Regions from separate parts of the Chryseobacterium sp. HR92 genome, predicted to be linked through region 1. Evidence: riboswitches for the same ligand, from Rfam matches in the RefSeq annotation. Region 1 holds a riboswitch; each other region holds the start of a gene.
The links. A riboswitch is a leader RNA that binds a small molecule or an ion and turns the genes downstream of it on or off. The one in region 1 is predicted to bind cobalamin.

Region 1 (10,764 bases):
AACAGCAAAAAAATTACCAATAAAGATATGTTGGGAAAGGTATATCTCGTAGAATTTTTCTTCAGCAAATGCCCTACCATATGCCCAGTGATGAATACCAATATGAAGGCGATTCAGAATCAGATCAATGATCCGGACTTTGGTATTATCTCCATCAGTATTGATCCGGAAAATGATACCCCTACAGCATTGAAAGAACATGCTCAAAGGATAGGCGCAAAATCTCCGAACTGGCATTTCCTGACCGGAGACCGTACCTACATTGGTGATCTTGCTGATAAATTTAATATCTACGTTGGCGATAAAGAAGATGAAGGGGAAAGCCTGAACCACAGCGGAATGATTGCTCTGGTAGATCAGGACGGAAATATCCGGTGCAGATACAACAAAGAAAATATGCCAATCTTATATTATTCAGGATTGAATTACGAAGATCCGGAAGGCAAAACGCCAATGCTGACTGGTAAATATCACCCTGACAGAGAAATCCTGATTGAGGATATTAAGAAATTATTGAAATAAGGAAGCTGGGAGAGGGAAGCTAGAGGCTGGAAGTTATTCCGGATGATAAAGCTCTGGTGGTTTTTGAGATCGCTGTAAAAGCAGATAAATACTGAAGAATTTTATGTTATGACATTAATTACTTCCAGCTTCGATCTCCCATCTTCCTGCTTAACAAAAAAACATTGTTCAACCATAAACAAAAACATTATGAAGATTTTGAAAATAGCTGCTTTAAGTGCAGTTTTCGCGGCCCAGTTTACTATGGCTCAGTTTAAGCAGACGCCTTTGCCATATGCTTATAATGCTTTGGAAGGAAATATTGATGCCCAAACGATGGAAATTCATTATTCAAAACATGCTGCTGCGTATGTGGCCAACCTGAATAAGGCTATTACAGGAACTCCGCAGGAAAAAGAAACTTTGTTCCAGATTCTATCCAATGTTTCAAAGCTGCCAGCTGCAGTAAGAAATAACGCAGGAGGACATTACAACCATGAACTGTTCTGGACTGTTCTTACGCCTCAGAAAAACACGCAGCCTTCTGCAAAATTAGCAAAAGCGATTACTGAAACTTTCGGGAGCATGGATGCTTTTAAAGAGAAAATGAGCAAAGCCGGAGCAGACCGTTTCGGATCAGGATGGGCCTGGCTTTCTGTAGGAAAAGATGGAAAATTGTTTGTTTCCTCTACTCCTAACCAGGACAACCCATTGATGGATGTTGTAGAAGAGAAAGGAACTCCTATTTTCGGGATTGATGTCTGGGAGCATGCTTATTATTTAAAATATCAGAATAAAAGAGCAGATTATCTTACCGCGATCTGGAACGTTACCAACTGGAAAGAGATCAGCAGAAGATATGACGAAGCTTTAAGCAAGAAATAGTCTGATGAAATTATTTTACAGCATACTTTTTACTTTTTATATGGTGCTAAGACCTTTAGTACCTATGGTAGAGTATGCTGTAAATTATGATTATATCATTAAAGTCCTCTGTATTAATAAAAGCAGACCGGAGATTCACTGTAATGGAAAATGTTACCTGAGTAAAGAACTGGCCAAAACCAATGATTCACAATCTTCACCCTTTCAGAAAATAAAAAACTCAGGACAGAAAATCCTTGATATCTATATCCTGCCTGAAACAGCAGAGATCATAACTGCTGAAAAACGATCGTTTTTCAATTCCAATTTTACCTACAAAACAGATTATTCTTTTCTGTTTCTTACCCATATTTTCAAACCGCCGGTTTTTTTAAGTTAAATTATAGCTATCTAACCACAAAAGCTTATAGCAATTAAAAGTCAAAGATTTTTAAAAAGCTTAAGTGTTCTTATTGCGAATAAAACTTATCACTTAATATAACTTAAGTGTAAGAACTTTTATGCCTTTTGTGGTAAAAAAAGAATGTTTTCACATTCAAAATAACACATTCAAATTGCATTCAACTTAAAAAATCAACAATGAAAATTTATAAATTTTTATCACTATTCTTTATTGCCTTTACTTTATTCTCTTTTGTAGCCTGCGAAAGCAGCAGAGATGATGATCCACAGGATACAACACCTGGAAAACTTCAGATCAAATTTGAAAACGGATTTAATAATGTAGGAGATATTGTTTTGAACCAAACTGTCCAGACTTCTTCCAACGGACAGAAACATAATTTTTCCGCTTTGAAATATATAATCAGTAATGTCACACTGATAGACGAAAACGGAAACGAATTTAAATACAATGAAAACAATCCAGATAAAGGCGCTTTTATTGTAGATCAGGCAGATGCTGTAGCCGGAATTATATACCTTAATCTGGATGGCATCCCGAAAAATAATTATAAAAAAATAAAATTCGGATTGGGAGTGAGCCAGAAAGCGTATTTACTTGGGCAGGACGGACAAGCTGAATTCTGGACAAAAGCCAAGCAGAAAGGAATGACATGGTCATGGGCTGCCGGTTATGTTTTTGTAAAACTTGAAGGTAAATATGGTAATGATGCTCCTTCAAAAGAATTTATGAACCATACCGGAAATATGGGAAATGTTACAGCTAATGAGCAGGCTGATCTATACCGTGAAATCACATTGAATCTTCCTACTACAGCAAGAGTGACAGGGCAAATTCGTCCTTCTGTTCATATTCTGGCAGATCTGAACCAGTTTCTGAGCGGAGATAAAGCACTTACGCTTGCCACAGGCAATGATATGCTGATGGGTTCCAATCAGCACCTGGTAGATGTTACCAATAACCTTACAAAAATGTTTAAAGTAGATCACGTTCACAATGATTAATTTTTTTATTAAGACATTATTGGTGCTGCTTGTATTCATGTTAAGCTGTGTTTCCTGTTCTGATGAGGTGATGCAGCCACTGGAAAAAGATGAAGCATACAATCTGCAGTTTCCTTCTTATTTTCCGGAAATGACTTTTGATAAAACGATGAATCCGGTAACCAAAAATGGAGTAGAACTGGGACGAAAATTATTCTATGAAGGAAGGCTTTCCCGGAACAATACCATTTCATGCGGCTTCTGTCATATCCAGGAAAATGCCTTTACCCATCACGGTCATACTGTAAGTCATGGTGTGGATGACAGAATAGGAATCAGGAATGCTCCACCCATTCAGAACATGGCTTTTTTGAAAAGGTATATGTGGGATGGGGTGATTCATAATTTGAATGAACAACCGATCAGCCCAATTACAGATGTGAATGAAATGGACAGCTCCATACCGGAAGCTATTTCAAAGATAAAAGATGACCAGAAGTATAAAAAACTGTTCAGAGAAGCTTATGGAGATGAAACCATTACAGGAGAAAGAATTCTGAAAGCATTGTCGCAGTTTATGGCTTCACTGATCTCTGCGGATTCAAAATACGACAGATTCAAACAGGGAAAGGAACAGCTGACTTCAGCAGAATCTCAGGGAATAGCTTTGTTTGGACAGAAATGTGCTTCCTGCCATAGCGGAGAACTGTTTACTGATGAAAGCTTCAGAAATACGGGAATGTATTACAATACAGAATTTAAGGATGCGGGACGTTACAGAGTTAGCCTTAATCAGGTAGATTGGATGAAATTCCGTGTTCCGAGTTTAAGAAATGTAGAATATACTGCACCTTATATGCATGATGGAAGATTTTACACCTTAGAGGCGGTACTCAATTTCTACTCGGATCAGGTGGAAGATAATCCCAACCTTGATCCACAATTAAAACAGAATGGTCATGTGGGAATTGCTATGAATAGTCAGGAAAAACAATCAATCATTGCGTTCCTGAAAACATTATCGGATAAAAGTTTTATATCCAATCCAAAATTTGCAGAATAATTTTATAGAAAACATGAAGAAGATTATAGTGATAGTAAGTTTGATCCTGTTTAGTCAGTATCAGGCAAAGATTATTAGAGACAGTGCTTATATTGATCCGAATACCTTTAGCAGATTCGATTTTGATGATGATTGTGATGCGTGCGGCTGTGCAGCAGGAAACGGATCTTCCGGCTTTGAGTCTTTATTGAATCCACAGTTTATCGGAATCAAATACTTTGCTCAGCATTATAAAGCCAAAGAAAATTTATTTGTAAAAGACCTTACCCAGGATCAGTATTTCAATACGCTGCAGCTTTGGGAGAAAATTCCACTGACTAAAAAACTGAGCGTATATGCAAGCCTGCCCTTTCATTTCCATGAAAAGAAAACAATGCAGGGAGATATCAAAATCAATGGAATCGGAGATCTGAACCTAATGGGGATTTACCAGCTGATGAGCTCTAAAGATAATTTCCACCATCTGAGCGGAGGTTTAGGAGTAAAAATACCTTTGGGGAAATTTGATGAAAAAGGAGCGTCCGGTGTTAATCCAAGTTTTCAGTTGGGAACCGGAAGCTGGGATTATCAGGCGGCTTTGAATTATAAATTTCAGAAAAATAAAGTAGCTGTATTGGTTAATACAGATTACACGATCAAAACTGAGAATAAGAAAAATTACCGTTTTGGGAACCAATGGAACTATGCAGCGACGGGATTTTATCAGGTTGCAGGAAATAAAAAATCTATTTTTTCTATAAAAACGGGAGTTCAGGGAGAGGTCTATGCCCAGAATAAACAATTCGATGAAGCCTTGCCCAATACTGCAGGAAGTGCTTTGTACGGAAAACTGGGATTTGAGGCCTCTTATAAAAAGTTGAGTCTGGGAAGTGAACTTATGCTTCCCATGTATACTCATCTGGCAGGAGGAGATATTGAAGCAAAATCAAGATTCAGTGTTTTCCTGAATATTGGAATTTAAGATGGTGCCCTCTATGAAATGATGTTAAAGCTCCTTCGGGAGCTTTAATTGTTTATGAATCATGATTTTAATTGGGGGTTAGGAATAATTCTTTATCTTTGCCGAAATTTGGTGAGCCATAAAAAGCTCTTAAAAGGGAATCCGGTGAAAATCCGGAACAGACCCGCTGCTGTAAGCTCCGCACCAAAGTTTTTGAAGAATATATCCACTGTTTTTTTAATGGGAAGGATTTCAAAAATGGAGTAAGTCAGAAGACCTGCCAGAAAATAATCGTTTGACGCTTTCGTGGAATAAAGCTTAGGACATCAATGATTCTGTGCAGTGACAGCTGTGCTTTGTCGTTGTATTCTTACATCCATTAGCGTCATCATTATCCTAAATGAGCTAATGGCAGCAAAACTAACTACTTCTGCAATTCATAAAGCTGTTTTCACAATACTGGTGATAACATCTCAACTTTTGTCCTCTCAAATCAAGAAAAAAGACAGTGTTCGGGAAGAATCCATCAAGGTGATCAGCCTTTACAAGAAAAATTTCAAAGAAATTCTTCCGGCGCAAACCCTGCAGGGCGAGCAGCTGGAAAGGCTGAACAGTCATTCCGTAGCAGATGCCCTGCGGTATTTTTCCGGAGTGCAGATCAAAGACTATGGAGGATTGGGTGGTTTGAAAACCATTAATATCCGTAGCATGGGAAGCCAGCATGTAGGGGTTTTCTATGATGGAATTCAACTGGGAAATGCCCAAAACGGACTTGTTGACCTGGGAAGATATTCTTTGGACGATCTGGAAGAAATATCATTATACAACGGACAGAAAAGTGAGATTTTTCAACCGGCAAAAGACTTCGGGTCTTCGGGATCTATCTATTTACAGCCAAAAACACCTGTATTTAAAGGAACAAGAAAAACCAATCTCGTTATAAGAGCAAAAAGTGCCTCCATTGATCTTTTTAATCCGTCATTCCGATTGGAACAGAAAATTTCAGACAGAATTTCCGCCAGCTTCAGTGGAGAATTTATGCAGAGTGACGGAATTTACAGATTTCGATATGCCAAGAAATATCCTGACGGCCAGCAGGCTTATGATACCATTGCTAAGAGACAGGATTCAGATATCAAAGCAAAGCGTTTTGAAACGTCTTTCAACGGAATTTTAAATAACGGAAGCTGGAATATCCGTGGTTATGGTTATATTTCAGACCGTGGAATGCCGGCACCTATTGTGAATGGACGTTTCGGAGGAAGAGGAGCGAGACTTTCTGATGAAAATTATTTTGTACAGGCCAATCTGAGAAAAAAACTGTTTCCCAAGTTTGAAACCCAATTGAAAGCAAAATTCGCTTACGATTATACCCATTTTATGGACACAGTTCGTTCGCAATCCATTATTCATACCGATAATACTTATATCCAACGAGAGCTTTATCTTTCCTCATCCAATATCTATTCTATTACTCCCAATTGGGATGTCAGCCTGAGTGGAGATTTTCAGTATAATAATCTGGATGCCAATCTGGATAACTTTTCTTATCCTACACGTTACACCACATTGGTAGCATTGGCAACAACATATCAATGGAACAGGTTCAAAATCCTGGGAAGCCTTTTAGGAACTTTTACTTTTGAAGAAGTAAGAAAAAACAAAAGACCCGGAGACAGCAGAGAGTGGACGCCTGCCGTATTTATGAGCTATCAGCCTGAAAAAATTCCTGAGCTTACCCTCAGAGCTTTCTATAAAAGGATTTTCCGACTTCCAACCTTCAATGATTTATATTATACCAATATCGGCAATACTTACCTGAAACCGGAGTTTACTAATCAGTATGATGTAGGATTTACCTATCAGAAGAATTATAACAACCGTCTCTTTAAGACCTTTTATGCTAAAGTAGACGGTTACTACAACAAAGTACAGGATAAAATTGTAGCAGCTCCAAACGGAAGCATGTTCCGCTGGCTGATGATGAACCTTGGAATGGTTGAAATCATAGGTGCTGACGTGAATGTACAGACAGAATTTCAGCTGGGAAAAGTAATCCTCAGACCGCTGCTTTCTTATACCTATCAAAGTGCAAGAGATATGACTGACCCGGAGGATACTTTTTATCGTAATCAGATTCCCTATACGCCCTGGCATAGCGGGTCTTTCAGTCTGATGGCAGATTATAAAGACTGGAGCTTCAATTACAGCGCGATGTACGTTGGAGAAAGGTATGATGTGAATCAGGACAACATTCAATACAATTATGTACAGCCCTGGTATACTCATGATCTGTCTGTTCAGAAAAAATTCAACTGGGCCAATCATCAATTTAAAGTAAGCCTGGAGATGAATAATATCTTCAATCAATACTATGACGTAGTAATCAATTATCCGATGCCCGGAAGAAACTTTAAACTTATTCTAAACTTCACCCTATGAGAAAACTAAACTTTTATTTTTTATTTCTTGTATTAGCTTTTCTTACTTCATGCCGTACAGATGATATCATTGTCCGCCAGGAAGTGGTAGAAGGACTTCCATCAGAAAATACGGCAATAAAAGGTTTCTATATGCTGAATGAAGGAAATATGGGAAGCAACAAATGTACGCTGGACTTTTTTGATTATACCAAAGGAACCTACTACCGGAATATCTATGCTGAGATTAACCCGAATGTGGTGAAAGAGCTGGGAGATGTAGGAAATGATATTAAAGTCTACGGCAGCAAGCTGTACATCGTTGTCAATGTTTCCAATAAAATTGAAGTATTGGACGCAAAAACAGCAAAGCGTATTACTTCTATTCCTTTGCAAAACTGCAGATATTTGGCCTTCAAAGACGGGAAAGCTTATGCCAGCAGTTATGCCGGTCCTGTAGCAATAAACCCAAAAGCACCAAAAGGAAAAGTAGTGGAAATTGACACAGCTTCTCTTTCCATTCAGCGTGAAGTGGTAGTGGGATATCAGCCTGAAGAAATGGAAATTGTAGGGAATACATTATTTGTGGCCAATTCCGGAGGATATAAAGCTCCCGATTACGATAATACTGTTTCCGTAATTGATCTGAACACTTTCACAGAACTTAAAAAATTAAATGTTGCGATCAATCTTCACCACATTAAAAAAGACAATTATGGTGATCTGTATGTGAGTTCAAGAGGAGATTACTATAATGTTCCTTCCAGTTTATATCTTATAGATGCAGCAACGGGAATGGTTAAAAAAGATTTCCACCTTGCTGTAAGTGAAATGACAATCGTTAATGATAAACTTTATTTCTACGGCAATGAATTCAATTACAATACCCACAGCTATAAAAAGAGTTTTGGAATTATTGATGTGAAAACAGAACAAATCATTGCGAACAGGATTTTCGACAAAGAATACGAAACAGCCATTAAAACACCTTACGGAATTGCTGTAAACCCAATTACAGAAGATATCTACATGACAGATGCCAGAAATTACGTATCCATGGGATTTGTGTACTGCTTTGATAAAAACGGACACTTTAAATGGAAAACAGAGGGCGGAAATATCCCGGCTCACTTCACCTTTTTATACAAATAACCAAACTTTAAGAAATGAACAAAAATACCTTTACTTATTTAAAAACCGGGTTTTTATCATGTCTCCTGATAGGAGTGATAGCCTGTAAACATGATGATGAAGATGAATTTACATTCAACGGTCTTGACGATTCCTATACCATTGAACGGTTAAAGGTTTTGAGTATTCCTACCAATGCTTCAGGTTCAGTTACGTGGAGTATCAATGACTCTATTATCTCTCAAAACTCAGAGCTTGAATTTATCAGTCCCGATGCAGATGCTTATCCTTTAACTCTGAAGATTAACCATAAAGGAAACGAACAGGTTTATCATTCTAAAATAATCGTTACCAAAGAAAAAACACCTTATAGTAAATATATTGCGAAAGTATTAGAATTCCGCCCCGCTGTAGGACAGTTCATGAATGAAATTCCGGAATATTTACCTGGAAATACAGCTGCAAATATGCTTCAGAAAGCAAACGAATCTTTGGTGGGAGGTAATTCTACCATGATCAGCCTGGGAGGATATGGAGGATATGTTGTTTTCGGTTTTGACCATACTATTCCGAACCTGAATGGACGTGATTTTAAAGTACTGGGAAATGCTTTCTTTGGAAATGATGCCGCGGATCAACGTTCAGGATCCTGTGAACCGGGAATTATTATGGTAGCCTATGACAGAAACAAAAACGGAAAACCTGATAATGATGAATGGTATGAAATTGCAGGCAGCGAATATTTCAAAAATACAACCGTAAAAGATTACAGCATCACTTATCATAAGCCTGATGAAAATAAAACACCTGTGGCAGGAACTGAATTCTGGCAAACCGATGTAGAATATATCAAGTGGAATGACAACCTTGGAAACCAGGGCTTTAAAACAAAAAATACTTTTCATGCACAGAGCTACTATCCTTTGTGGTTTACAGATAGTTCTTACGGTTTTTCTGGAACACGCCTGGCGAACAATTTCCATGATCAGAACGGTGACGGATCTTATTGGGTAGGAAAATCATATGATTTCGGATATGCTGATAATGCCCCGAATAATGATGATGCCTCAAATATTGATATTTCCTGGGCGGTAGACAGAAGTGGGAAATACGTAAAACTTCCCGGTGTTGATTTTATGAAAATATATACAGGAGTCAATCAGGAAGCTGGCTGGCTAGGAGAGGTTTCTACAGAAGTTGCAGGAGCCTACGATTTACATTTCAAATAACAATTCAATCTATTTAAATTAATAAAAAATGAAAAAGTTTTATCTTTTTATGATGCTTTTTCTGTTTGCATGCTTATCAAATGCACAGATAAAAGTTCAGGGTGTACCCAGAAATGATATTTCAGGGATCAGCAATCTTAATACGACAACGATCAGTTTTTCTGATATTCAGTATTGGGTGGGATCGGGAGCCAATCAGGCTGCTTTTGTAGTACAATGGAATGACAGTAAAAACCCTGATGCTATGGTTTGGGGATTCAAGTGGGATGGGAATGCTACAGGAGAAGATATGCTTAAAGCTATTGCTAAAGCAGACCACAGATTATACACATTGCTGTATCAAGGAACACAATTTGGATCAGCGGTTGGTGGAATAGGTTTTGATATCAATGGTCAGGGTACCAATGCATTGATCAAAAGTGGAAATACCACTTATCCTTTATATCCGGTAAATGGTTTTGTGAATACTACAGCTTATGATTTTGACAGCTATACCATCGTAGATGCTGCTAATGATCACTGGCAGTCTGGCTGGACGGTTAACGGATATTGGGCTTATTGGGTAAAGAACCCTGCAGATGCAGATTTTGGATATTCCAGTGTTGGAGCTTCTTCACGTGCATTGGAAAACGGTTCATGGGATGTCTGGAACTTTAATCCAGGCTTTAATACTACTCCAATTTCATCTACGCTTACCCCTGTTTCCCCATATGTTGCTTCCAATAATTTTACCAATGGATATTTCATGGTGAACGAAGAATGGTTTGGGCATACCAATGGCTCTGTAAACTTTATTGACAACAATGGACAGATCAATTACCGTGTATACAGTAACGCAAATAATAACCAGGCTTTTGGTGCGACGACCCAATACGGAACAATCTATGGAGATAAATTCTATTTTGTATCCAAGCAGGCTGCCGACGGAGGAGATACTCAGTATACTCCCGGAGGTAGACTGGTTGTAGCCAATGCGCAGACCATGCAGAAAATTGCAGGATTTAATAATATCGGAGGTGGTGATGGAAGATCATTCGTAGGAGTCAATGAACATAAAGGATATATTGGTACTTCTACAGGAATTGTTACTTTCAATATTGATAATTTACAGGTAGGTTCTTTAATTACCGGAACTGGGGGTAGCGGTCAGATTGGAAACATGATCCGTACATCACAATATGTATTTGCCGTGAAGCAAGGGGTAGGAAT
Region 2 (10,764 bases), 1.8 Mb from region 1:
ATTCAGGAAAAGTGTGGCATACTTTGTTAGAAAATAATGTTAAAGAAATTGATATTAATGAAAGTTATAGTTGTTTTTTTCTATCCACAAAGCTAATTGATGTTTCACAGAAAATAAGTTTCTATAGTGATGAAATATATGGTTATACAATAGAGGGAACCGGAGGTAGAGAAGACGGAGATAATATTGAACAGACGGCATTAAGAATGATAAGCAAGACTCCTGAAAAAAATATTAAATCATTTTTTAATGCACTGCTTAATATGTTAAAGAAAGATACTGATTATGAGAAAGGAGTTTACTCTGGTGCGGGAACTTTTTACAAGGAGATTTTTTATTTAAAAAGTATGGGGCAAAGTAAAATATTCTGGTTTGATTTCAAAAGAAAAGATAAACCAATTAAAATTACTGAATAAGTAAATCTAATGAATAAATCCTTTATTAGATGACAATGGTTTTATAATCCTTTTTGCTTAAAACTAATATATAATTTTACTCTTCTGATTCAGAAAAGTTGAAAGATTTTATTTTAAACTTTAAAAAAGCATGTGAAGATGAAATTTTAATGAAAGATTTGTTTTCACGGGCCGAACTGGACTGATCAAAACATTAAAAAACAATCTGAACATGTGATAACATGGTAAACAGATAAAACTTAATCCAAATCCAATCCAAATATATATGAAGAAAATATTCTCAGAACTTAAAGGTTTTGTGGTGTTCAGCCCGCAGCTTTTAGCAAACTACCTGCAGGAAAATCATCTTCCGGGTACTAATATTTTAAAATATTTCGTAGAAAATGAACATGGAGATGAAATAACAAAATCAGGAATCGCAATCCCTATAATAGGCGTAGAAGAAGACCATTATGCATTCCGGGTCTCTGTGAATGATGAAAAGATTTTGAATGATGATGAGGTAGAGGTGGAGTCTAGAGGCTGGATATTTCAGACTGCTAATAATGAAGTAAAAGTGGTTGGTATTGGCTATTTAAAAGACATTACTTCCATCAATGATGAAAACAGCATTACTTTATCCTTAGAAAACGGATGGTATTCTTTGAAAATACGGGGAGGAAATAAAAATGGTGAAAGATTATTTGAACTGAATATGCAGAAACAGGACGTGCATCCGGCTTTTAGCGGAGATGTTACTACCGAATATTATTACGGTTAAAAATATGCATTAAAAAATATCGATGAAGGCTGAATACCTTTGTTAAAGGGTAAATAATTGAAGTTGAGTTGTTAATGATTCTGATTTAACAGCCTGGAAAAATAGAATTTTGTTGAAAGACATAGAAATATAAATTTTCTTCAAAAAATATTTTGTCAGTAATAAAAAACTTTCTATATTTGCACCACTGAAAACAACGGTATAACCGGAGTTGAAGGAGAGTTGGCAGAGTGGTCGATTGCGGCAGTCTTGAAAACTGTTGACTGTAACAGGTCCGGGGGTTCGAATCCCTCACTCTCCGCAGACTATTAAATTAAATAGTACAAAAGCTGTAAAATATTTTACAGCTTTTTTTGTTTTTATGTAGGTATTCAAAGTGCTAAATAATCATAATCTGAAAATGATCTATTTACGACCTGACAAAAGATTAACCTGACCATTTTCTTTTTTTGAAAATATCCGAATAGTAGTAATACTAAAATCCTTTAAGAATCTTAAACTTATAAAATATCTATTGATATATCGAAATCTATCGATAGGGTATGCTTTGTCTGATTGCGAAAAATCAACAATTTTGCAAAAAATTATTATTGACCTGATGTTTACATCAATGAAAACAAGATTCTAAAAACACATTTGCCTAATCCCTCAAACACAACATTTTTATTGATAGGCTGCTACATTATTAAACCCACATGGATGATTCATGTAATAAATGTACGTTTTGTTGAAGATATTATTTTCATTTTGAAATCCGGTTTATAAATGATTAAAATAACTTATGAAAGGCTGTTTAATCTTATCATTGAGTTGTGAGCGAGGATTAACAACCTCTATCACCTCAAATTTTTAAATGAGAATATGAGAAAAAAAATACATAAAACACTGATGCTGCCTTGTTGCCTCCTTATCAATATACTGAATGGGCAAATAGGGATTGGTACAAATAATCCACAAGGTATTTTACATGTAGATGGAGCTAAGGATAATCCTGCTTCGGGAACACCAACGGCAATACAAGTTTCTAATGATGTTATTGTAAACAAAACAACAGGATTCATTGGTGCTGGAGTGCTTAATCCTCAGGTTCAGCTAGATATCAGATCTGCAGGAAATGAAAATGCTCTTGGTTTAGGAACCACAACGATGTCTGCAGTAGCAGCAGGTGCGGGTGCTACACGATATGATGTAAACAGTATACCGGTAGGAGCAAAAATTGAAGTCTCTGATGGCGCTGTATGGCACAAAGCTTATATTGCCCCTCAAAAGGCTGTAATCGTTGTTCGTAAAATCGTAAGCCAATCTATACCTTCTGCTTCTGCAACAACCATTATTAATTGGAACGAGGTACGTGACATGAGCAATAGTTTTGATCCAAGCTCTGGCGAGTTTACAGCTCCCCGAAATGGGACGTATACTTTTTTATTAACATTCAATTTTAACGGAGCTGTTATTAGTGATGGTTCCAGAGTTGAATCGCAATTTTATAATCCTACTACAAACACTGTTCTTGCCAGTGTATATAAAACTTTCGGCCAGTCTATGACAGGCACATCTGATGATGCAAATTCTACACGTTCAACGCAGGCTGGAGGATCAAGTACCGTTACCCTCACGCTTACTGCAGGGACTAAGGTAAGTGCCAGACTATACCAAAATCTAACCTCAGGCGCTATTCCGCTAAGGGTTACAACTGATTCTTCTAATCCTGCAAATCCAGATGATGGATTTAACAATTTAACCATAATAGAACATTAAGATATAGATTATGAAAAAGAAGATCATTATAACTTATAAACTATTTGCTTGTATTTTATTTTTTTCTGCAACTAAAACAACAGCACAAATAGGGTTTTTCACTCCTACGCCTGCACAACCTTTACATATAGATGCGGGAAAAGATAACGGCTCTGCACCCGATGCAACAAAAATATCTAATGATGTTGTGATTACACCACAAGGTCAGGTTGGCTTTGGACTTTTAAATCCGGTTACTAAAGTTGATCTGAGGTCTTCATCTGACCAGGGAATTATTGGCTTAGGCAATAATACACAGAGCCCTTCTGCAGCGGGAGGAGGTGCCATACGCTACAATAACGGTGGATTTTTAGAATATTCTGACGGGGAACAATGGATTGCATTGCCACTTACTGCTCCAACCAAAGCACTAGTAAATGCCAGTAAAGGCTCTGCACAAAGTATTCCAAGTGCAGCTTCGACGGTTATTACAGATTGGACAGAAACAGTTGATTTAGGTGCTGGTGCTACTGGAGACTTTGATCCTTCCACAGGAATTTTTAAAGCTCCTCGTGATGGTTTTTATCTGGTTTCTTTCAACATCACGCTGGCTAATGGAAATATCCCTAAAAATACCTTTATAGAAACTGCAATAGAAAGCAATCAAAGTACAGATAACATTCCTGTATTTAAAACAATAAATTCTTATCCTGCTTTTCAGGCTGGTACAGTAAGTAATTACATAAGTGGTAATTGCAATGCTATTTTCAACCTTAAAAAAGATAATACTATAAAATTTAGCATCAGGCATAATATAGGCAGTGCCCGAAATACTTTAAATGACAGCAAATTAAATAATTTAAGTATTAGTGAATTATAAAATACATGATAATGGGACGAAAAAATAGAATAAAAAAATTGATCAGTGCTGTTATTGTTTTGTCACTGAAAGTAACATATGTAAGCGGTCAAATAGGAATAGGAGTATCCAATCCTTCTAATCCTCTTGAAGTTAAGACGGATGCCGGGAATATTATAATTAATAGTTCGGGAAGGGCAGGTGTTATGGTTGCCAATCCCAAGGTAGCTCTGGATTTGCGTGGTGGAACCAATAGTTCTGTTGCTATTGGAAATACAGCGAAGACTGCTGCTCAAGCCGGGGCTGGAGCATTACGATATATTGCAAGTCCTGCCATTGGGGTAAAAGGATATTTAGAATTTTCCGACGGTTCAAATTGGGTCAGTTTTTTTCCTAAAGGGAAGCCGCGTATTATAGTAATGGCAAGTAAAACAACTCAGGATACCTATGTATTTGAAAGTGCTGCTCCCTCAGAAATAGGAACCAAATCCGGCGTAGTTCAAAGAAGATCTTCTTATTTAACGAACTGGACTGAAAAATTAGACTCTGATTCAGGAGTTCCAACCTCAAATTTCGACCCGGCTACAGGTGAATTTACAGCACCGCGTGATGGCGTTTATTTTGCAACTTTTACATTTGCATTACAATCCAGCCAGGTTAATACCGGGGCCAATAATCAAACTGAAGCAATTTGGGAAGTGAGAGATTCTGCCGGCACCATTACACAAAGAATCAAAACAAATAATGGATATGCTTCTGATACCGGAGCAAGTCCCAATGCAGTACCCGTAGGTTCAGCCTGTACAGTAAGTGTATACCTGAATAAAGGCAGCAAATTAAGACCTTTTACATGGATTACAGTAGCATTTGATGGTACAATCAGCCAATTCGATGTCTCAGGAAGTGGGGCTTACAATGCGCTTACAATAGTTGAACAGTAAAGATATTTCAATAGGTTTGAACAATCTAATTGTAATTTTTAAGTCTCCCAATCTGATTGAGGAGACTTTTTTGAATGAAGAATAAATTTACATTAAAAATATAGTCTTGAAAAAAAAAGACATAGAGAATTTAAAATAGAAACCTGCAATTCATACGAATTACAGGTCTTTATTTTGGAGAATACAATGTTTTAGCTTAATATCTCACATGGTGCTATGCAAATCACCCAGGGACATCTCTTTATTCCCGGAGGAGGACAGCATGCTTCGGAACAGCTCATTGCTCCGCCATTAATACTCTTCAACTGATCTCTTGAAATTTTTTTAGAATTTTTCATAGCCAGATAATTAAATTAAAACTTAAGGCTGGTTTCCACCACCACATCCGTCATATGGCATGCATTGCCACTTTCCGCCGATTAAACAAATCTGTCCGCCTCTGCAGTCAATACCACCCTTAATTGTTTTCAATTCCTGTCTTTCGATTTTCTTTAAATTTTTCATAATATTTTAGGTTTAGTTCTATCCGAAATTAATAAATTTTTATCAATTTTTGTTGAATTATTGTGAAAATATTTATCTTCAATCGCGCTATTATTTTATATTTTACCTTAAACTTTCTGAAATTGTGTAAAATCTGATATGTTTAAAAGTGCGAAAACACCCTATTAAACAGAATGTATAAGAACTGATTTCGTTTAAGAAAAATCTTGTCTTGTGACAAGTGGAATTTCATAATGACTTGCTAATTTTGGTTAAAAGTTTAACTACCAAATCCGACAATATTATGAAAAGTGTATTCAAATTCTCAACCCTGAAGTCATTACTGATTTTTACTGTTATCGCTATTGCATCACAGGTTTACGGGCAAAAAGTGAAACCATCTGAAAGTGGCTATGCACCTGTTAATGGTATCAAAGTTTACTACGAGGTCTATGGCAAAGGAAAGCCCATTGTATTGCTGCATGGTGCCTTCATGACGATTGATATGAATTGGGGCGAGTTGATCCCGGAACTGTCAAAAAACAGAAAAGTAATCGCTGTTGAATTACAGGGACATGGACATACTCCGTTTTCAGAACGGAAATTATCACATACTGATCTGGCGAATGATGTGACAAAGGTCATGGACTATCTTAAAATTGATAAGGCAGATATAGCAGGATATAGCTTTGGCGGGGCAATCGCTTATCAGCTGGCAATACAGAGCCCGCAAAGACTGAATAAGCTGGTCATTATTTCTTCAACTTATAAAAATAGCGGCTGGCTGCCTGAAGTTAATAGTGCATTTAAAGGGATGAAACCTGAGCTCTTCATGAACAGCCCTATGCATACCGCTTATGATGCCGTAGCGCCCGATAAAACAAAATGGACAAAATTTCTGGAGCAGATGATAGCTACTGCCGGACAACCATTCGACCTGGGTGATGATAATATTTCTAAAATTTCAGCGCCTGTTTTAATTATTGCTGGAGATAATGATGGTTTAGATAAAACCGAGCTGGCAAAAACTTATAAATTATTAGGCGGTGGAGTGTCTGCAGATATGGGGCCTATGCCCAAATCCCAACTGGCAATTGTTCCGGGGCAAAGCCATGTCAGCCTGATGATGCAAACCGCAACAATTCTGAATTACCTGAATAGTTTTTTACAATAATCAGATAGAATATCATTTATAAAATTGAATATAATGAGAAAAATAATTGTCTTATCAATGATTACAATGGATGGTGTTATGCAGGCACCTGGCGGCCCTGAAGAAGATACATCCGGAAATTTTAAATATGGCGGATGGACTGTATCATATGGTGATGAACTTTTCGGTGAAATCATGCAGGAAGAAATGAAACAGACTGATTATCTCCTTGGAAGAAAAACATTTGATATTTTTTCATCGTACTGGCCTCAGCATGCTGAATTTTGGCCGGGAATCAATGAAGGAAACAAGTATGTTCTGTCTCAAACCATGGAACATTCGGATTGGAAGAATACCTTTTTTCTCAAAAACCTGGATGATATCCGGAAACTTAAACAATCGGAAGGTGCTGATATTCAGATTTGGGGCAGTAGCGAACTGATTCATCTGTTGTTGAAACATGATCTTGTAGATGAACTTCGCCTAAAAATATATCCGTTGATCCTTGGCCGAGGGAAAAAGCTGTTTGATGATAATTCGGTTCCGGCTGCTTTTGTTCTGACGGAAAGCCATGTAACATCAAAAGGAGTCATTATAGCGAATTACAGACGTTCCGGAGAAATTGTAACAGGGAATGTTGAAGTGTAAATAATGTCTTAATTAATTTTATTTTTTACAACTGTTAAACCTACAATATGGATACAAAATTTGAAGCAGGAATAAATATTGCCATAAAAATTCCAAAAAATAAATATGAAAAAACGGTAGCTTTTTACAGGGATATTTTACATCTGAATGTTGAAGAAAAACCGATTAATAATCCAACTGTTTCCAGAACCCATGAGGTAAAATTCGGGAATAATATCATCTGGTTAGACTGTGTAGATAATTACACCCATTCTGAAACCTGGTTACAGCTGACGGTTCCTGATGTAGAAAAAGCTACAGAATACCTCCAATCGAACGGAGTAGAAACCTGTGATGAGATTGAAGAGCTTCCTGAAAATATGCACTGGATTACAGATCCTGCTGGCACCGTGTTTAATGTACAAGAAAGAAAATAGCAAAAGACAGAAAGAAGGTGTGGAAAATTGCTTAAAATGTGGTTTTAATCAAAATTTTAATACCTTTAACTTTCAAATCATTAAAATTTTAAACAATCCATGAAGACGAAACCACTAACTTTCATCTTAACCCTCTTTTTTCAGCTGATAAGTATCACTGCATTTTCACAGAAAACAGCAGTTCTCAACTCCTTATTGGATAAAAATACAGAATTTATTTTTCCACAAACTCCCGATAAAATCTCAAAAGCATTGAATGTGAAAACTATGTTTTATGAAGATGCCAATGAGGAAAAATATGCAAAATGGCCTACAAAAACAGGTTTGGAGTTGTACTGCAGCTTGGGAGGAAATAATGCTGTTAATGAAATGTTTTTTACCATTTCAGAGAATAAACCTGTAGTGGTAGAAGGGCTTCCATTTGGCCTTATTATGAATAAAAGCACACTGCAGGACAGCAAAACTAAGTTCAGTAAATACAATGCTAAAACGCAGAAACTTGATGCAGGCAGTGAATTTCCAGGAGGTTCAAAACTGGTTTTTAAGAAAGGGAAACATTATGCAACCTTGCTTTTTGACCATAAAAATCTGCTGAAATTTTTAAGTCTTACTACAGGACTGATTGATCCGGCCGCAAATTAATTTTAACAGAATCTCAAATACTATAAAATCCGTCACTTTTTGGCGGATTTTTTCAATGTATTGAATGATACCCGGCTGTATAAAATGATCCATTCCAAAAAAAGTACTGAAACTCCTCTGATTACAAAGCAACACAGTTGCTTTCAGAAAATGGATTGAAGAATAAAGATTAAAATTTCTGGCTAAAAAAGATATAAAAAAGATCATTTAATATCAAAAGATAAAGATCCACTATCCTTAAAAAAACAATTCAAAAAAACACTTTAATCACAGGATGAAAAACAATAGTAAATAAGCGGTTTCTTTAAACTTGTTTGATTTTTTCGTCTCATATCTTAGGGATTTAGTAACAAAAAACAAGCATAATCATCTAAATTATAATGCCTATTGGATGAAAAGTGTATTTTTAATAACAACAAAATCAATGGGTTATAGATAAATAGTTATTGTTTGCATAAAATATCTTTCACGTTTTTATAAAATACCTATATTTACCACCAAGGAGTTCTTAACATCTTCTTTATCAACCGAAACTGGTTACACTTAGCTGTGTCTTAAAAGGGAATCGTGTGCAAATCACGAACTGTCGCGCAACTGTAAGTAACATCAAGGTTTTTATCAAATAAAGGTCCACTGTATACCTGGTTATATGGGAAGGGCGATAAAAACTGTTACAAGTCAGGAGACCTGCCTATTTCGAATTGACGATGCTTTCGCGGTCTGAAGCTTATAGTCAGGTATGATACGATATGGATAACAGTGGGATCAATATATTTTGTCAGCTCATGTTATTTTTGTGATGCAAATAAGTAGTGGGGTAGTATGCTCTTTCATTATCGTGTATTCATCGTATTTTCCTTTTCCATATTTTTCTTTCTTACAAACATTGTGAAGTTTGCCAGGAACTTTTTATGAAGATTTAATCAATATAAAAAGTTAAAAAATGTACCCATTCGATTTCGATTATTTATGCAGAAGCAGCAGACTTGGAAATAAACAGGCTTGCATGGAGATAATGATTCCGAATTCCGGATTACAAAAAACGATTAACATCAATCAGCTTCCTTTTGATCTCCTTTTTACCATCACATGGAATGATGGTGGCTGCTGTTGTGCCTGTTCATGGTCTTCTGTAAACAAATTTCAACTAAACAATAAATATTATAATGACTACAAGTGAAAGTTTGAAGTCTCCCGGCATGAAATTCCGGGAGGCCATGCGAAAAGAAAGTCCGCTTCAGATTGTTGGTACCATTAATGCCAATCATGCGTTATTAGCACAGCAGACAGGTTTCAATGCAATTTACCTTTCAGGAGGTGGTGTTGCTGCCGGTTCTTTGGGGGTTCCTGATTTAGGAATTACCACGCTGGAAGATGTATTGATAGATGTTCAGCGTATCACGAATGTCTGCGAAGTACCATTAATGGTAGATGTTGACACCGGATTTGGGCCTTCAGCATTCAATGTTGCAAGAACCGTAAAGTCACTGATTAAAGCCGGGGCTGCGGCTCTGCATATTGAAGATCAGGTAGGAGCAAAACGCTGTGGACACCGACCGGGAAAAGAAGTGGTAACCAAAGAAGAAATGGTAGACAGATTGAAAGCTGCGGCAGATGCCCGTACCGATGAAAATTTTGTAATTGGTGCCCGTACAGATGCATTTGCCAATGAAGGATTAGAAAAAACACTGGAAAGAGCGGTCGCTTACAAGGAAGCGGGAGCAGATTTCATTTTTGCAGAAGCCGTTCCTGACTTAAGCTTTTATCACAAATTTGTTGAAGCTACGGGAATTCCGGTGCTGGCCAATATTACCGAATTCGGGATGATAAAAATGTACACGGTGGAGGAGTTAAAAAATGCAGGTGTAGAACTGATTCTTTATCCGCTATCGGCTTTCCGTGCTGCCAATAAAGCTGCCCAGAATGTATATGAACATCTTCGCAAAGAAGGAACCCAGGCCAATGTCTTAGATACCATGCAAACCAGGGAAGAGCTCTACCAAAGCATTGGATATTACGACTACGAACAAAAATTAGACAACCTTTTTAAACAAAATAATTGATAATGTCAAATAACAGTGAACCCACATTTAAACCTAAAAAAAGCGTTGCGCTTTCAGGGGTAGCAGCAGGTAATACTGCGCTTTGCAGTGTCGGAAAAAGTGGAAACGATCTCCATTACAGAGGATATGATATTCTGGATCTGGCAGAGAAAGCACAGTTTGAAGAAGTAGCCTATCTTTTGATCTATGGCCAGCTGCCTACCGGAGCACAATTGAAAAACTATAAAGCTAAGCTGAAATCTTTGAGAGGACTGCCTCATTCTGTGAGAAATATCCTTAAGAGTATTCCTGCTGCAGCCCATCCAATGGATGTCATGCGTTCTATGGTTTCTGCTATCGGAAGTATTCAGCCGGAAAAAGATGACCATAATATGGCGGGAGCAAGAGATATTGCAGACAAATTACTGGCATCTTTCAGCTCAGGTCTTTTATATTGGTACCATTATACCCATAATGGAAAAGAAATTGATGTAGAAACTGATGATGATACAATAGGAGGGCATTTCCTTCACCTGTTACACGGGAAGAAACCCGCAGAGTCATGGGTAAAAGCAATGGAAATTTCGTTAAACCTTTATGCAGAACATGAATTTAATGCCTCAACATTTACGAGCCGTGTGATTGCAGGAACAGGATCTGACATTTA
Region 3 (10,764 bases), 1.8 Mb from region 1:
CAAAAGTAATGATCGGTATTAAAAGCAATATCACCTTAAATCGTCTGGTTCCGGACCTTGCTGCTTTGACAAAGCTCAGTAAAGAAATCGGCTGTAACGGGTATTTTGTGTTTACTTTCGATATAGATGAAAAAGAGATATTAACCAATGGAAGAATGTTTGCACCCGCTATCGGTATTTCTGAAGATCCGGTTACCGGAAATGCGAACGGCCCTTTGGGCGGGTATCTTATTCAAAACAAAATTAAAGAAACTATTGATGGTATTTTTGAATTTACCGGACGACAAGGGGAAGCCATCAACAGGATTGGTGAAGTAAAAGTACGGGTTAGTATAAAAGACAACCAGCCAGATATAATCAGGATTACCGGAAATGCAGTAAGCGTTTTCAGAACCACTATGACTTTGAAATAATTCTGATATCTATATTAAAAAAATTGTCCCCATTGAAAAGAGCTGGTCGTCATTAAGATGAATCAAAAATTTGAATACAATGAAAGAATTCTTATTAGTCTTCCGTGCAGACTACAAGTCTATGCCCAAGACATCACCGGAACAAATGCAGGCCAATACCCAGAAATGGATGAACTGGATCGCAGGAATTGCTGCGCAAAATAAACTGGCAGACAGGGGAAACCGCCTGGAAAGTACAGGACAGGTTGTAAAATCCGACGGAGTAATTTCCGATGGTCCTTACGCTGAGATTAAAGAATCAATTATGGGATACACCCTTATCAACGCAGAATCCATTGAAGAAGCTGCAGCTTTATGCAAAGACTGTCCTATTCTGTTATTTGGGGGAAATGTGGAAGTAAGGGAAATCAGTAAATTGTAATAGTAATTATGAAATTTCATCTGCGTCATCTGCTCAATCTATAGAAAATAAAATACAAAACCTTCACGTAAATTGTGCAGATGCCGCAGATTTTTGCAGAAAAATAGTAACTCCAGTGTTTCAAGCTTTCAAAACAAATATAATTACCTTTAATATAGTCTTTTGATCAGCCATGACAAATCCGAATGAAATAACACCGCATTTATTCAGAACTGAGTACAGCAAAATTGTTGCGGTGCTTTGCAGAAGTTTTGATATTAAACATATCGAAATTGCAGAAGATATTGCTGGTGACACCTTCCTTAAAGCTTCGGAATACTGGGCTGTAAACGGACTTCCGGATAATCCTGCAGCCTGGCTTTATACAGTGGCTAAGAATAAAGCCAAGGACTATTTCAAACATCTGTCCATTATTGAAAAAAACAAAGAAGAGGAAATAAGAACCGCTGAAAAAGAGCATCCAACAATAGATTTCGATACCAAAAACATCTCGGACAGCCAGCTGGAAATGATTTTTGCAGCCTGCAACCCTGTCAATTCCCAGGAAACCCAGATATGTCTGGCTCTTCAGATCCTCTGCGGTTTCAGCGTGGAAGAAATTGCCAATGCTTTCCTTTCTAAAACGGAAACAATTAAAAAACGTTTGCAACGGGGCCGGGAAGCTCTCAGAACACACCATTTTACAGTAGATTCTTTAAGTGAACAGGATATTCATCAGCGTCTGGAGACGGTATTGGCTACTTTATATTTATTGTTTAATGAAGGTTATTTCTCCAGAACAAATAATCTTTTGATCCGTAAAGACCTTTGTCTGGAAGCCATAAGACTTACCCTGATCCTTACCGATAACCCATTTACCAATATTCCAAAGACCAATGCACTGCTGGCCCTGATGTGTTTTCAGAGTTCAAGACTTGATGCAAGAACCAATGAACAAGGTGAAGCCATTCTTTTTGATGAACAGGACGAAACATTATGGGATACAACTTTGATAGAAAAAGGTAATTATTACCTCATAGAAGCCTGTGAGACCAATACTACTTCCGTTTCAAAATATCATCTGGAAGCAGGTATTGCGTATTGGCATACTTCATCTGCCAAAGATAAATGGCCGCATATTTTAAACCTGTACAATCAGCTTGTTATCATTGAATACTCTCCGGTTACTGCCTTAAACAGGGCTTTTGCTTTTTCCAAAGTGTACGGAAAAGAGATAGCTGCCACAGAAGTTGAAAAGCTTAATCTCACCGGTAACGGGTATTATCATGGATTACTGGGATATTTATATTCTGAAAACCATCCTGATAAAGCAATTCCTCATTTTGAAGAAGCGATCCGTCTGACCAAATCAAAGCCGGAAAAACAGACGTTACAGAAACAGATCAATCTTTTAAAAGAAACAAAGTAAATTTCAACATACAAAAGAGGCTGTCTCAAGAGTCAAATAATTTGACTCTTGAGACAGCCTCTTTTTTTATTATTTATCATTTACAATATTGAGAAATAAGCTCTCTTTCCCAATAAGATAAATGTTGATAAGCTCTTGCCTGTTGATATTAATGATATCACTGTTTTTAATCTTGTATTTCTTTTGTAAAGGCTTTCCGTTAAAATAAACTGTATCTGAATCAAGCAGAAGATTCAATTTAGATGATGAAAGACCTAAACATGTCCTGATAACAGTGGAAACTCTTACGTTAAAATCAAAAGAACATTGTATTTGAAACGAAATCATTTCACTGTCCATCCTGATCAGATCTTCAACAGAGATGGTATTGTACAGGATTTCATATTCTACACTTTCCATATCTGCTTCTACATTATTTTTCCGTCTTATTTCCTGTGAGAAAGCATATTCCCAGGCAATTTCCGTATTATTTTCTGAAAATTTATTAAACAGTTCTTTACTGACAGATTCTGTTCTTATTCTTGAAAAAACAGTCATGTTATAGGTGTTGCTGCATTTTATACATCGGTAAATCAACCATATATCAATATTCTTTTTTTGAGCATTCAGTCTGAATTTATCGCTGCAGTAAAACCTGTCGCTGCTACAATGATTGCATTTCTTTTTTAGTAAGGGAGTATTTTTCGCTTTTACCTCCCAAATATGTGTTGTACTCATTACTTATAATCGTGCTTGTTATTCTTTGTTGGATTTTTTCCATATTATTCACGCATTACAAGAAGGTTGATACATCTGAGACTTACCCAAAGACTATTCTTAAGGTATAATTGTAATCTGTATTCAGTCTTTGAAAATCATAATGATAAGACTAAAAACAACAGATATAGCTGCCCTTTGCAGGCAATACAGTAATAATATGATGAAATGAAAACCTGTTTGGGTAGAATTACCCAAACGAAAGAACGATCAGCCTGTGGTTACGAAGACTGATACTAAGCAGTAATAAGTTTAAGTGTTGTTCTCAAAACGACCTATTTACTTGGTTATGATAAAAGTAATCAATTTCAGGGAAGAACAAATCATTTTTTCCTATTAATTCAAAAAAGATAACAAACAGTTTGTATTTCCCATAGAAATCAGTCTCTAAAATGAGCCATACAACAAATAAAAATTGAACCTTACAGCAAACCTGTCTTTTCTGTTTGTGACGAACTTTGTGGTATTAAAATCATCAAAATGAAACAGATTAATAAAATTTACATCAACGGTGAATTTGTTACACCGAATGGAACAGAAACATTTGACCTTATCAACCCTACGACCAATCAAAAAACCGGAGAAGTCGTTCTTGGGAATGAAGAAGATACCCGAATAGCCATCGCCGCAGCGAAGAAAGCTTTTTCAACCTTTTCAAAAACAACAAAAGAAGAACGTATCAGTTTACTTAAAAAACTACATGAAGCTGTGAGCAAACGGGAGGATGAGCTGGTTTCTGTGATGGTAAATGAATATGGAGGAACCCTGCAGTTCTGCAGAATGAGTGTTCAAAATGCCATTTCAGCCTTTACAACAACCATTACGACTTTAGAATCTTATGATTTTGAAAAAACTGTAGGACATTCTAAGGTACGTTTTGAATCTTTGGGAGTGGTAGGAATCATTACTCCATGGAATGCCAGCAACAGTTTCATCTGCAACAAACTGGCTACCGCTATTGCAGCGGGATGTACTGCCGTTATCAAACCAAGTGAAATGAGTGCTGCACAAACCCAGCTGCTTACTGAATGTTTCCATGAAGCCGGTTTACCTGCAGGAATATTCAATATTGTAAACGGATTAGGAAATGTAGTAGGCGCAGAAATTACGCAGCATCCGGACATCGCCAAAATTTCTTTCACTGGGTCCACCCTTACGGGAAAAGCTATTGCCAAAGGAGCCGTAGATACTATGAAAAGAGTAACGCTTGAACTTGGAGGAAAATCACCTAATATCATCCTTGAAGATGCCGATCTGGAAAAAGCTATTCCCATGGCTGTTTTCGGAGCGTATATGAACAACGGACAAGCATGTATCGCTCCTACCCGTCTGCTTGTTCCCAAAAACCGATTGGATAAAGTGAATGAACTGGCTAAAAAAGCTGCAGAACAAGTAAAAGTAGGAAATCCTGATGAAGAAGATACTCTTGTAGGGCCTATGGTAAGCACCAAGCAGTTTGAAAGAGTACAAAGCTACATCCGCCTGGGACAGGAAGAAGGTGCTACTCTGCTTGCAGGTGGTGAAGGAAAGCCGGAAGGTCTTGAAAACGGTAATTTTGTAAAAGCAACCATTTTTACCAATGTCCGTAATGATATGCGTATCGCTCAGGAGGAGATTTTCGGGCCTGTGCTGTCTATTATTCCTTATACTAATGAAGAGGAAGCTGTTTCCATTGCCAATGACACTACTTACGGTCTCGCAGCTTACATCAGTTCTTCCGATAAAGAGCATGCAGAACGTATTGCCGCACAGATTGATGCCGGAAGAATTTGTATCAATGGGTTTTCACATGATCCTTATGCTCCTTTCGGTGGCTTCAAACAAAGCGGTATCGGCCGTGAGTATGGGGTATTCGGATTGGAAGCTTATCTGGAACCTAAAACAATTCTTGCCTGATATTGCAATCCTCAAAGTCTATGAATAGCAGGCTTTGAGGATTTAAACAATATGTAATCCATCAGTGGTACTAAAAAAGTTTTGTAAGTTTGAAAAAAGAATCGATCAAGAAATACCCGTCTGAGCTATGAGCGAAAATAATATTCCTTTACCTATCAATTACTCCTGTCACTTTTCAGAATTCAGGGAAGGAGAACAATTTGCACGGATCCACAGCCTGGGACTGGTGCTTTCCGGGGAAATGGAACTGAATGACGGGATTACAAAAACGATGTTCAAGGAAGGAGAGCTTTATTCCGCAAGGAAAAACCGTCTTTTGAAATTTGCTAAATATCCTCCTAAAAATGGTGAGATAAGAACAGTAACCATCTATTTTGATGAAGCTATTTTACGTGATTTCAGCCGTGAGTATGGATATCAGGCAGAAAAGAAGGACAATACTCCGGCCTTTATAAAACCGGATCAAAAGGCGTTAACTTCTTTTATGTATTCTTTACTGGCTTATGAAGAACTTCCTGCTTCTACAGAACTTCTGCGTCTCAAACAGAAAGAAGCTTTACTTCTGATGCTGAGCAATGATCCGGGCCTTAAAGATATTTTATTTGATTTCTCAGAGCCTTATAAAATAGATATTGAAACATTTATGAACAAAAATTTTCATTTCAATGTCAATGTGGAACGTTTTGCTTATCTAACCGGGAGAAGTCTGTCTGCGTTTAAAAGAGATTTTCAAAAGATTTTTGGTATTCCTCCAAGACAATGGCTGCAGCTTCGACGGCTAAAGGAAGCACATTTTCTGCTTACCCAAAAAGGAAGATCGGTTTCTGATATTTATCTGGATCTCGGGTTTGAAAATTTATCCCATTTCTCCTTTGCATTTAAAAAACAGTTTGGTTATCCACCGAGTTCATTACAGGCAAAATAACCTAAACTTCATCTAAAAAAAAGTATCTGAAAGCGAGAATCACCAGGATGATAACAGCTATTGTAATAATTTTCACTTTCATATCACTTTTCAAACTTTCAGGAACATAGAGCAATGTTTTAAAGGGTTACTATAATAAATCGTGCCATGAATATCATGGCACGATCTGAGAAATTGTATCTAATTATTTTAAACTATTTTAAAGTGCATATTCTACGGAAGCTTCTTTAGCTGCGGCTACCATTGCTATCAAAGCTTTTTCGGTTTCTTCCCAATGCCTTGTTTTCAGTCCGCAGTCGGGATTTACCCAAAGCTGGCTGGCCGGGATCACGTTTTGGGCTTTTCTCAGCAGTTCAATCATTTCTTCTTTTGACGGAACCCTTGGGGAATGAATATCATATACTCCGGGACCAATTTCATTCGGATATCTGAAATTTGCGAAAGCATTCAGCAGCTCCATCTGAGAACGGGAACATTCTATGGTAATCACGTCTGCATCCATATCGGCAATGTTTTCAATAATATCATTGAATTCTGAATAACACATATGGGTATGAATCTGGGTGGCATCTTCCACTCCGCTTGCTGAAATTCTGAAAGCTTCTACGGCCCATTTCAGATAGTTCTGCCAATCTGTTTTTCGTAATGGAAGCCCTTCTCTTATCGCAGGCTCATCAATCTGAATAATTCTGATTCCTGCTTTTTCAAGATCCACAACCTCATCACGGATGGCCAGAGCAATCTGTTTACATGTCTCGGAACGAGGCTGATCATCACGCACAAATGACCATTGTAAAATAGTAACCGGACCCGTAAGCATTCCTTTTACCCATTTTTCAGTCTGGGATTGTGCATATTGAGACCAATATACCGTCATTGGTGTCGGACGGGAAACATCACCGAAGATCACAGGAGGTTTTACACAACGGCTTCCATAGCTCTGTACCCAGCCATTTTTTGTGAATACAAAACCTTCCAGCTGTTCCCCGAAATATTCCACCATATCGTTACGTTCAAATTCCCCGTGAACCAATACATCTATTCCGATGTCTTCCTGCCAGTTAATCGTTCTTTGGGTTTCCTCCTTCAGTAATGTATCATACTGTTCTGCTGTCAGCTCTCCTTTCTTGAATTTTGCTCTCCAGCTTCTTACCTCCGTTGTCTGTGGAAATGATCCGATCGTAGTCGTTGGGAATAAAGGAAGCTGTAGTACTTTCTGCTGTTCTTCTTTACGGATTTTAAAAGTATTTATCCTTTGTGTATCTTTTTCAGTGACAGCATTTGCTCTTTGCTTCACCTCATCATTATGAATAAGCGAGGATGTTTTTCTGCTTGCAATTGCTTTTTTATTTTCTTCAAAAGAAGCAAGAATCTGTTCATTTTCTGTTCCGGATACCAGTTCTTTAAGCGTTACAACTTCTGTCACTTTCTGTTTGGCAAAAGCCAGCCAGTTTTTAATTTCCGGGTTAAGACTGGTTTCAAAATCCAGATCACATGGCGAATGAAGCAATGAAGAGGAAGGAGCAATCAAAATCCTTTCTGATCCTAATTTCTCAATTGCTTTATTGATGAAATATAAAGACTTTTCAAAATCATTTTTCCAGATATTTCTTCCGTCAACCACTCCCAATGAAAGACTTAAACTTTCCGGAACAATATTCAGAATATCGTCTAATTGTTCAGGATTTCTCACAAGATCAATATGTAATACATTTACAGGAAGTGATACAGCAAGTAATCCATTATCATTTAATCCTTCAAAATAAGTGGCCACCATAAATTTCAGTTTCGGGAAACGTTTTCTTATTTCGGCGTACACAAAATGATAGGTTTCTTTTGCTTTCTCCGTTAAATCCAATGCTAAAAAAGGTTCATCAAACTGAATCCACTCTGCGCCCTGCTCCTGAAGTTTAGTTAAGATCTCTATATATACGGGAAGAAGGTTTGCAGCCAGATCCAGTTTATCAAATCCTTCTTCTTTCTCTTTTCCTAATAACAGATAAGAAACCAGTCCGATAATTACAGGTTTTGCATTGATTCCTGCCTGTTTTGCTCCTGCAAATTCATTAAAAATTTTATCTGAGCTCAGTTTAAACTGCTGGTTTTTATAAAACTCGGGAACGATATAATGATAATTGGTATCGAACCATTTTGTCATTTCCATTGCAGTAATATCTAGTCCATCTTTCTGATATCCTCTTGCCATTGCAAAATAAAGATCCAGTTCAGAGTTGTTCTTTTTAAGCACTACTTCATGGTAACGTGCAGGAATCGCCCCTACCACAAGGCTCATGTCCAATACCTGATCATAGTATGAAAAATCATTACAAGGAATAAGATCTATTCCCGCTTCTTTCTGAATGTTCCAGTTTTGGTTACAGATATTTCTGCCTGTATTCAGAAGTTCTTCCAAAAGGATTTTACCTGACCAATATTGCTCGCAGGCTTTTTTGAGTTCTCTTTTGCTACCAATACGCGGATAGCCCAGAATGTGAGTTTGCATTTTTTTACTTTTTAATTAAACTTAATGGTAAAGTCTTTTTAAAATGCTTCGGAATGTTTTAACGGATAAAAATTTCTGGAATCATGATATAACAGATTGTGCATTTCCCATAAAGAAAAAACACATGAATCCGATATATCATCTGTATGACCCAAAAGCTTCAGACCGCGAAAGCATTGTCAATTCAGTAAAGGCAGGTCTCCTGACTTGTAACAGTTTCCGTCATCCTTCCCGATTTTGGCAGTGGATATACAAGGACAGAAACCTTCGGTGTTACTTACAGTTGCGCGACAGCTCGTGATTCTCACACGATTCCCTATTAGTCTACGTTAAGTAAAACCTTTCCTGTTTGATGAAGTATCTCTAAAGAACTGTACTTTTACCTCTAACAATGGTCATCAGTAAAAGTTTTTAATTTTGTGTAAAATTAACAATACAGAATAAACATACAATTAAAGTCAATTAATTAAGCAAAATAAACTTTTAAAAACATTAATAAAAGCATACAATTCTTTAAATTTGACTGTTTTTATAATCTAAAAGAATAATATTCTGTGGAACAACTCGATGATAAGGATGTACAGCTGCTCAGGCTGCTCCAGAAAAATGCAAAACTGACCGTTAAAGAGCTTGCAAAGGAAGTGAACCTCTCTACTTCACCGGTTTTTGAAAGGGTAAAAAGATTGGAACAGGAAGGATTTGTGAAAAGGTATGCGGCTGTTCTTGATGCTGAAAAGCTCAACCGCAGCTTTACGGTTTTCTGTCAGATTAAGCTAAAAATTCACGACAGATCTGTGGGGTATGATTTTGTGAAAGAAATTTTAGAAATTGAAGAAGTTGCGGAATGTTACAATATTTCCGGAGATTTTGATTTCCTTTTGAAAGTTCAGGTACGGGATATGAAACATTACCAGGATTTTGTGTTTAACAAACTTGGATCTGTAGATTCTATCGGGAGTACCCACAGTACGTTTGTCATGGCTGAAGTGAAAAACAATCATGGAATCACCATCTAATAAAAATTGAGAATTAAAAAATTAAGCATGATACCTAACGATTTATTATGTTAAGCCATCCTAGTTTTAATTCTCAATTTTCCATTCCCATTAGCTTCCTTTAAAGTCCGGGTTTCGTTTTTCTATAAATGCCCCAATGCCTTCATTGTGATCTTGTGTTGTAAACAATTCTCCGAATAAGGCGGCTTCCTGCTGTAATCCGTCTGTGATATGCAGTTCAAATCCTGTATTTAAAGATTGTTTCGCTTTTGCCACAGCTACAGGTCCTCTTGCAGCAATTTTTTCTGCCAGTTTTTGGGCTTCGTTCAGTAATTCTTCGGGAGCAAAAACATGATTGACAAAACCAAAATCTTTACAGGCTTCTGCGGAATAAAATTCTCCGGAGAAAACCATTTCTCTTGCTTTGTATAATCCAATAGCTCTTGGAAGACGCTGGGTTCCGCCAAAACAAGGCAATAATCCTAATGTTACTTCAGGGAGTCCAAATTTTGCTTTCCCGCTGGCCAGAATAATATCACAGGATAAAGCGAGTTCACAACCTCCTCCCAATGCAAAACCATTTACAGCGGCTATCACCGCAAAAGGAAGTTCTTCGATCGCATTAAAAGAAGCTTGTGCAGCAATTGAAAAAGTCTCTGCTTCTGCGGGAGTCATTTGCTGCATTGCTTTAATATCCGCCCCTGCAACAAAAGCTTTTTCACCGGAACCTGTAATAATTAACACTCTGATATTTTTATCTGATCTTATCTGGCTGGCAAATGATTTCAGTTCCTGTAAAACCTGTTTATTCAAAGCATTTAATGCCTGCGGACGGTTAATCCTCAGTGTTCCGATGTGCCCGTTTTGTTGATATAGTAATGTTTCGAAAGTCATTTTTAATTGATAGTTGATAGTTGATAGTTGATAGTTGATAGTTGAAAATTATTGAAAAGTGGTCATAGAGAGGTTTTTATCTTCTATTCAAATTTTTAAAGGTCTCTATTTAGAAATTGGATAATACTTGAAAAGTCTGTTTTTCCGTTTCCGGATTCGCTCCACATTCTGTATAAATTCAATGCGGTATTGCCGAGAGGTGTGGATGTTTTGGTTTCCAGTCCGGCTTCTGCAGCAAGACCCAAATCTTTTGTCATCAGGTCTACGGCAAAACCACCGGAATAATTACGGGAAGCCGGAGCATTTTCCATCACTCCCGGATAAGGATTATACACATCTAGAGACCAGTTTTTCCCGGAGCTTTTCTGCATAATTTCGCTTAAAGTCTGAGGGTTAAGACCATGTTTTACGCCCAGATTGATAGCTTCTGAAGTTCCGATCATATGAATGGCCAGCAGCATATTATTACAGATTTTAGCAACCTGTCCCGCTCCGGATTCTCCGGCATGGAATATATTCTGTCCCATACACTTAAGTATCGGTCTGGCTTTTT

Region 2: it holds a riboswitch for cobalamin, as region 1 does, so the genes downstream of both, SFA27_RS13130 (hypothetical protein) here and SFA27_RS21190 (TonB-dependent receptor plug domain-containing protein) in region 1, are expected to answer to the same signal.
Region 3: it holds a riboswitch for cobalamin, as region 1 does, so the genes downstream of both, metE (5-methyltetrahydropteroyltriglutamate--homocysteine S-methyltransferase) here and SFA27_RS21190 (TonB-dependent receptor plug domain-containing protein) in region 1, are expected to answer to the same signal.

The regions. Positions count from the first base shown of each region.
Region 1 is NZ_CP139139.1:4,659,687-4,670,450, reverse strand. It holds gene SFA27_RS21220 (SCO family protein) at 1-522, shown strand, start outside; gene SFA27_RS21215 (superoxide dismutase) at 712-1,386, shown strand; gene SFA27_RS21210 (hypothetical protein) at 1,391-1,765, shown strand; gene SFA27_RS21205 (MbnP family protein) at 1,966-2,793, shown strand; gene SFA27_RS21200 (cytochrome-c peroxidase) at 2,786-3,835, shown strand; gene SFA27_RS21195 (transporter) at 3,849-4,796, shown strand; cobalamin riboswitch at 4,889-5,075, shown strand; gene SFA27_RS21190 (TonB-dependent receptor plug domain-containing protein) at 5,184-7,217, shown strand; gene SFA27_RS21185 (YncE family protein) at 7,214-8,347, shown strand; gene SFA27_RS21180 (hypothetical protein) at 8,362-9,555, shown strand; gene SFA27_RS21175 (DUF5074 domain-containing protein) at 9,584-10,764, shown strand, end outside.
Region 2 is NZ_CP139139.1:2,897,000-2,907,763, reverse strand. It holds gene SFA27_RS13185 (hypothetical protein) at 1-416, shown strand, start outside; gene SFA27_RS13180 (hypothetical protein) at 682-1,176, shown strand; tRNA gene SFA27_RS13175 (tRNA-Ser) at 1,393-1,477, shown strand; gene SFA27_RS13170 (hypothetical protein) at 2,038-2,934, shown strand; gene SFA27_RS13165 (hypothetical protein) at 2,945-3,793, shown strand; gene SFA27_RS13160 (hypothetical protein) at 3,805-4,713, shown strand; gene SFA27_RS13155 (bacteriocin-like protein) at 5,074-5,217, opposite strand; gene SFA27_RS13150 (alpha/beta fold hydrolase) at 5,501-6,370, shown strand; gene SFA27_RS13145 (dihydrofolate reductase family protein) at 6,404-6,997, shown strand; gene SFA27_RS13140 (VOC family protein) at 7,045-7,413, shown strand; gene SFA27_RS13135 (hypothetical protein) at 7,513-8,055, shown strand; cobalamin riboswitch at 8,573-8,765, shown strand; gene SFA27_RS13130 (hypothetical protein) at 8,999-9,235, shown strand; gene prpB (methylisocitrate lyase) at 9,222-10,118, shown strand; gene prpC (2-methylcitrate synthase) at 10,121-10,764, shown strand, end outside.
Region 3 is NZ_CP139139.1:2,879,547-2,890,310, forward strand. It holds gene SFA27_RS13050 (PhzF family isomerase) at 1-413, shown strand, start outside; gene SFA27_RS13055 (YciI family protein) at 493-834, shown strand; gene SFA27_RS13060 (RNA polymerase sigma factor) at 1,007-2,242, shown strand; gene SFA27_RS13065 (DUF1062 domain-containing protein) at 2,312-2,959, opposite strand; gene SFA27_RS13070 (aldehyde dehydrogenase family protein) at 3,479-4,894, shown strand; gene SFA27_RS13075 (AraC family transcriptional regulator) at 5,022-5,819, shown strand; gene metE (5-methyltetrahydropteroyltriglutamate--homocysteine S-methyltransferase) at 6,019-8,322, opposite strand; cobalamin riboswitch at 8,497-8,681, opposite strand; gene SFA27_RS13085 (Lrp/AsnC family transcriptional regulator) at 8,877-9,338, shown strand; gene SFA27_RS13090 (enoyl-CoA hydratase/isomerase family protein) at 9,429-10,211, opposite strand; gene mmsB (3-hydroxyisobutyrate dehydrogenase) at 10,307-10,764, opposite strand, start outside.